DNA from 2 places in the Mitsuaria sp. MSU3D genome. Region 1 is predicted to be linked to the other one. Evidence: predicted binding sites of a transcription regulator. Region 1 holds the regulator's gene; the other holds the start of a gene.
The links. Region 1 encodes NrdR, which represses ribonucleotide reductase genes. Its sites were predicted from a motif close to CACNANATNTNGTG; they were not measured.

Region 1 (3,409 bases):
ACTGCGAATCAAGCCTTGGCAGAGGTGGTTCGTCATGCTTGCTCCATCACTGTGGCCAGCAGGCGTCTGCCTGCTCGACCCCTTGCTCGTCGAATCCGGTGGTGTAGACCGCGCCGAGTTCCAGCCGCAGCGTCAGCACGCGGCATCGACGGTCGGCGGACTGGCTGCCTTGCGCGACGGCCTCGGCCCGGTAGCGCGTGGCGTCGGCCTGGACGAGGCGCAGCCGATAAAGCCCGCCCTTCGTCGTCGCGGGCTGCTCGATGTCTTCGAGGCGGGCGGCGTATCGCGGGCTGCGCGAGCGGAAACGCTCCTGCGCGAGCTGGATCTCCTGCAATGCCTCGCGCGCCTCGGCGCGCCGGCCCTTCATGACCTGATCGCGGAAACCGGGGAGCGTCAGCGCCGCCAGCACGGCAACGATCGCCAGCACGGTCAGGATCTCGATCAACGAGAAACCGCGGCGGCCCAGTGGCTTGCCTTCTCGCATGGTCATTCGCTCGGTGGATCGCGGTGTGATGCGGGGCTTCATCGGCGGCTTCACCGACGACGGCGTCAGCGGCGTCATCAGCGGCGTCATGCGCACCTCGGCAGGCGGTTCAGCGCGCCATCGGGCGTGCAACTGCGCACGCGGCCCGTGATGCTCACGATGTGACGGACCGTGCCGATGCTGGCGATGCGGACCTCGACCGTGCCGCTGACCGATACGGTCCCCTGGCGTCCGCTGAACAGCATCGAGGGCACGTTGGCCGTGACCTCCGGCCGTCCCCGGTCTCGCACCCAGCGCGCCTGCTTGATCGCCTGCGCGTCGGCGCGGCAGGTGGGTGGCGCATCCAGGTGGCAGTCGCAGCCACCGGCGGCGCCGGTGTGCAGCACGTAGCAGCGGCCGCTGCCGCTGACGGCGGATTCATCGCCGCCGAAGCGCAGGCTCACGTTGCGCGAGCCCTGGATCGCCTCGCTGCGAGCCAGTTGAAGATCGCCGAGAACGGCCTGCGCGGCATTCGCGAGTCGCTGGCGCCAGAGCCAGTCGCGCAGGTCCGGCCCGGCGAGCAGGGCCACGAGCACGACCAGCGCGACGCTGACCAGCACCTCGATGAGGCCGATGCCGCGCGGGGCGGTGGGGCGATGGCAGGGGAATGGGGAAGCGGAGGGCTGCAAGGAAGATCTCCCGAAGAGTTGCCAGGAACTCTAGGGAGACGGCGGCCGTTGCGCTTCGCCTTCAGGAGGGGAAAGCCGGCCCGCTGAAGGGGGCCGGCTTTTGGGGGATGCGCGGGGGATGCGCCTGAAAAGTCCGTGAAGGCCGCGTCAATGACGCACGACTTCAGTGCCGCACACGCGCGGCGTCCCGCGACCTCAGATGTCTCGGATCAGCTGCCGGAACTCGTCGACGTCCTCGAACGAGCGGTACACCGAGGCGAAGCGCACGTAGGCGACCTTGTCGATGCGCTTGAGCTCGCGCATCACGTGCTCGCCCAGCTTGGTCGACGGGATCTCGCGCACGCCGGTGCTGAGCAGCTTCTCCTGGATGCGCTCCAGCGCCGCGTCGATCTGCTCGATGCTCACCGGCCGCTTGCGCAGCGCCAGCGTCATCGACGCGCGCAGCTTGCCCATGTCGAACTCGGCGCGCGTGCCGTCCTTCTTCACGACCATCGGCAGCGCGATGTCCGCGCGCTCGTAGGTCGTGAAGCGCTTGTCACAGGACTGGCAGCGACGGCGGCGACGCACCACGTCGCCTTCGTCGGACTCCCGGGTCTCCGACACCTGCGTGTCGCCGTGACCGCAGAACGGGCATCGCATGCGCCGCGGACTCCGCTCAGCGGTAGACCGGGAACTGACGCGTCAGCTCGGCCACCTGCTCGCGCACGCGGGCCAGATTGGCCTCGTCATGCGGGTTGTCCAGCACGTCGGCGATCAGGTGGGCGGTCTTGCGGACCTGCTCCTCCTTGAAGCCGCGCGTGGTCATCGCCGGCGTGCCCAGGCGGACGCCGCTGGTCACCATCGGCTTCTGCGGGTCGTTCGGGATGCCGTTCTTGTTGCAGGTCATGTGGGCCGCGCCCAGGATGGCCTCGGCTTCCTTGCCGGTCAGGTTCTTGGGGCGCAGGTCCACCAGCATCACGTGGCTCTGCGTGCCGCCGGAGACGATGCGCAGGCCGCGCTCGATCAGCGTGTCGGCCAGCACCTTGGCGTTGGCGACGACCTGCTGCTGGTAGGCCTTGAACTCGGGCGTCAGCGCTTCCTTGAAGGCCACCGCCTTGCCGGCGATCACGTGCATCAGCGGGCCGCCCTGGATGCCGGGGAAGATCGCCGAGTTGATCTTCTTGGCGATCGCTTCGTCGTTGGTCAGGATGATGCCGCCGCGCGGGCCGCGCAGGCTCTTGTGCGTCGTCGAGGTCACGACGTCGGCGTGCGGCAGCGGGTTCGGGTAGACGCCCGCGGCGATCAGGCCGGCGTAGTGCGCCATGTCGACCATGAAGTAGGCGCCGATCTCCTTGGCGATCTTGCCGAAGCGCTCGAAGTCGATGTGCAGCGAGTACGCCGACGCGCCCGCGATGATCAGCTTGGGCTTCTTCTCGCGCGCCAGCGCTTCCATCGCGTCGTAGTCGATCGCCTCCTTGGCGTCCAGGCCGTAGGAGATGACGTTGAACCACTTGCCGCTCATGTTCAGCGCCATGCCGTGGGTCAGGTGGCCGCCTTCGGCCAGGCTCATGCCCATGATGGTGTCGCCGGGCTGCAGCAGCGCGAAGAACACGCCCTGGTTGGCCTGCGAGCCGCTGTTGGGCTGCACGTTGGCGAACTCGGCGCCGTAGAGCTGCTTCAGGCGGTCGATCGCCAGCTGCTCGACGATGTCCACGTACTCGCAGCCGCCGTAGTAGCGCTTGCCGGGGTAGCCCTCGGCGTACTTGTTGGTCAGCTGGCTGCCCTGGGCTTCCATCACCGCCGGAGAGGTGTAGTTCTCCGAGGCGATCAGCTCGATGTGGTCTTCCTGGCGCCGGGTCTCCTGCTGGATGGCGGCGAAGACTTCGGCGTCGACGTTGGCGAGGGTCTGTTGGGTGCGGTCAAACATGATGATGTCGGCTCAAGGGTTGGCGCCGCCCGGCCGGCAACGCATCGGCGCGGTCGCCATTCTTCTGGAATGACAGCGACCCGGCGACGGAGGACGGAACGACGGCGGCCCAGGCGAACGGCACGGACAGCCAGGGAGATCCCCGGCCGTTCGCGCTTCCCGGTGGTGGCCCACCTCGGGCGACGCCTGTGCGGAGACCGATCCGTCTCCGGGCAGGGCGCCCTGATCGCCAGTTGCGCGAAGCCCGCAGTGTAGCCGCACCGTCGAGGGGCGCCGGGCATCTCGTGACATTGTTCCCACGGCAGAGGGGTCGCCGGCTTCGCCCAATGAGAAACGGGTTCCCGTGGAACC
Region 2 (3,409 bases), 2.8 Mb from region 1:
ATCGAGAAGGTGGCCCGCAGCATGGCGCCGGTGCTGATCAACGGCGAGTCCGGCACCGGCAAGGAATTGGTCGCGCGCGCGATCCACGACGTCAGCGCGCGCCGTCCGCAGCCGTTCATTGCGGTGAACTGCGGCGCGATTCCGGAGCAGTTGCTGGAGGCCGAATTCTTCGGCTATCGCAAGGGCGCATTCACCGGCGCGAGCGAGGACCGCGAGGGCTTCTTCCAGGCCGCGCAGAACGGCACGCTGTTCCTCGACGAGATCGGCGACCTGCCGATTGCGATGCAATCCAAGCTGCTGCGCGCGCTGCAGGAGCGTTCCGTGCGTCCGGTCGGCGCGGTGGCCGAGATCCCCGTCAACGTGCGTCTGCTCAGCGCCACGCACAAGGACCTGGCGGCGGAAGTGGCGGGCGGTCGCTTCCGGCAGGACTTGTATTACCGGCTCAACGTCATCCAGATCCGCGTCCCGCCGCTGCGCGAGCGCATGGAGGATCTAGCGCCCATCAGTGCGCGGATCCTGCTGCGCATCGCCGCCGACGCGGGCGTCGCGCCGGTCCCGGTGTTGACGACGGCCGCGCTGGCGACCCTGTCGCGCTACAGCTTCCCCGGCAACGTGCGTGAGCTGGAGAACCTGTTGCATCGCGCGCTGGCGCTGTCCAGCGGCGATGGCATCGATCTCGCGGATCTCGGTCTGCCCGACAGCGTGCTGGGCCCGGACGACGCGCCGGTCGATCCTGCCTTCGGCAGCATGGACCCGTCGCTGGCGGCTGTGCTGCCGGCCGAGGCTGGCGGCGGCGCACCGCTCCCGTCCGATCTCGCGGCCTACCTGGACGAAGTCGAGAAGCAGATCCTGCTGCGCGCGCTCGAGCGCCATCGCAACAACCGCACGGCGGCCGGCGCGAGCCTGGGTCTGTCGCTGCGTCAGATGCGTTACCGCATGGCGCGCCTGGCGATCTCGATCGGCGGCGACGAGTCCTGACCCCCGACTGTCTTCTGCGCGCATTGCGACCATGACCCCACCGCAGGTGGCGACTCAGGGAAGGTCCTCATCGGACTTGTCCTAGCCCCCAGGGACACCCTGCGAAGTCGTCATCGAATTGCCATCGTCGCAAGCGCAGCAACCATGGGCGTTCGCAGCGCATTCGGTCCGCCAGCCCGCGTGGATCCTGGCGCTCCGGACGCGATGCGCGAATCCATCGGACATGTGCGGGGTCAGGTCTTCCGGCTAGCCCAGCGGGTGGCGGACGTCAAGCGGGGAGGACGCTACCGCTAGTTCCTTGAAGGTCCCGGGACCACTAGATATAGTGTTTTGCATGCTATCCTGCTGACTTCGCAAACACGGCGATGAATGCTCCATCAGAAGTCTTGTCCGCAGTGCCGGCCCCCCAGCCGGAGGAGCGGAATCACCAAGCCAAGGCGCATCTTCAGCATCGCGAGCACCACCTGACCCCCTGATCGTTTGGCCCTTCGGAAAAGCCGGGCCGGGCGCAGCATTTTTTGTTTTCCAGACCAGAACGAGGATCCCATGCAGACAGTCGCCGCCACACCGACCGCTGAAACGGGCCTGGCGCAGGCTCCCCGCGAGTCCGCCGCCGCTTCGGCCAGCTTCCCGCAGCACCAGATCATCCGCCGCAACGGCGCGGTGGTGCACTTCGAGCCGAGCAAGGTGGCGGTGGCGATGATGAAGGCGTTCCTCGCGGTGCACGGCACCAGCGGCGCCGCCTCCGCGAGCGTGCGCGAGACCGTCGACGCGCTGACCGACTCCGTGACCCGCGGCCTGCTGCGCTCGCGTCCGGCCGGCGGCACCTTCCACATCGAGGACGTGCAGGACCACGTCGAGCTGGCGCTGATGCGCGGCGGTCACCATGAAGTGGCGCGCGCCTACGTGCTGTACCGCGAGCGCCGCACGCAGGAGCGTGCCCGCCAGGGTGAACAGCAGCAGGCCGCCGTGCTGGAGTCCGGCATCTCGGTGACCGAGAACGGCGTGCGCGTCCCGCTCGACCTGAACAAGCTGGCCGCGCTGATCGCGTCGAGCTGCGAGAACCTGGGCGCCGACGTCAAGCCGGACCCGATCCTGGCCGAAACGAAGCGCAACCTGTACGACGGCGTGCCGATCGACGAGGTCTACAAGGCCGCCATCCTGGCCGCCCGCACGCTGATCGAGAAGGACCCCGGCTACACGCGCGCCACCGCGCGTCTGCTGATGCACACGATCCGCCGCGAGATCCTGGGCGAGGACGCGACGCAGGCCGAGATGGCCACCAAGTACGCCGACTACTTCCCTGGCTTCATCAAGAAGGGCGTGCAGGCCGAGCTGCTCGACGAGAAGCTGCAGCAGTACGACCTGGCCCGGCTGGGCGCCGCGCTGAAGGCCGAACGCGACCTGCAGTTCGACTACCTGGGCCTGCAGACGCTGTTCGACCGCTACTTCCTGCACGTCGACGGCACCCGCATCGAACTGCCGCAGGCGTTCTTCATGCGCGTCGCGATGGGCCTGGCCCTGGGCGAGATCGACCGCGAAGCCCGCGCCATCGAGTTCTACGAAGTCCTGTCGACCTTCGACTTCATGAGCTCCACGCCGACGCTGTTCAACGCCGGCACGCGCCGCTCGCAGCTGTCGAGCTGCTACCTGACGACGGTGGCCGACGACCTGGACGGCATCTATGAAGCGCTGAAGGAAAACGCGCTGCTGTCGAAGTTCGCCGGCGGCCTGGGCAACGACTGGACGCCGGTCCGCGCGCTGGGTTCGCACATCAAGGGCACGAACGGCAAGTCGCAAGGCGTGGTCCCGTTCCTGAAGGTGGTCAACGACACGGCCGTCGCCGTGAACCAGGGCGGCAAGCGCAAGGGCGCCGTCTGCGCCTATCTGGAGACGTGGCATCTGGACATCGAGGAATTCCTCGAGCTGCGCAAGAACACCGGCGACGACCGCCGCCGCACGCACGACATGAACACGGCGAACTGGATTCCCGACCTGTTCATGAAGCGCGTCATCGAGGGCGGCGACTGGACGCTGTTCAGCCCGTCGACCTGCCCGGACCTGCACGACCTGTTCGGCAAGGCCTTCCAGACCGCCTACGAGGCGTACGAAGCCAAGGTCGACCGCGGCGAGCTCAAGCTCTACAAGCGCATGCCGGCCCGCGACCTGTGGCGCAAGATGCTGACGATGCTGTTCGAGACCGGCCATCCCTGGATCACGTTCAAGGACGCCTGCAACGTCCGCAGCCCGCAGCAGCACGTGGGCGTGGTGCACTCGTCCAACCTGTGCACCGAGATCACGCTGAACACCAACGACAACGAGATCGCGGTCTGCAACCTCGGCTCCGTCAACCTGGCGCAGCACGTCAAGGACGGCCAGATCGACCAGGAGAAGCTGAAGAAGACGGTGTCGACGGCGATGCGCATGCTCG

Region 2: a site for NrdR is predicted at 1,293-1,306, ahead of AC1VNM_RS18090 (ribonucleoside-diphosphate reductase subunit alpha). Genes of this name have one in related genera too.

Annotation. Positions count from the first base shown of each region.
Region 1 covers NZ_CP200314.1:1,329,047-1,332,455, forward strand. The annotation lists gene AC1VNM_RS06065 (PulJ/GspJ family protein) at 1-36, opposite strand, end outside; gene AC1VNM_RS06070 (type IV pilin protein) at 47-574, opposite strand; gene AC1VNM_RS06075 (GspH/FimT family pseudopilin) at 571-1,152, opposite strand; gene nrdR (transcriptional regulator NrdR) at 1,348-1,791, opposite strand; gene glyA (serine hydroxymethyltransferase) at 1,808-3,058, opposite strand.
Region 2 covers NZ_CP200314.1:4,104,679-4,108,087, reverse strand. The annotation lists gene AC1VNM_RS18095 (sigma-54-dependent transcriptional regulator) at 1-978, shown strand, start outside; gene AC1VNM_RS18090 (ribonucleoside-diphosphate reductase subunit alpha) at 1,525-3,409, shown strand, end outside.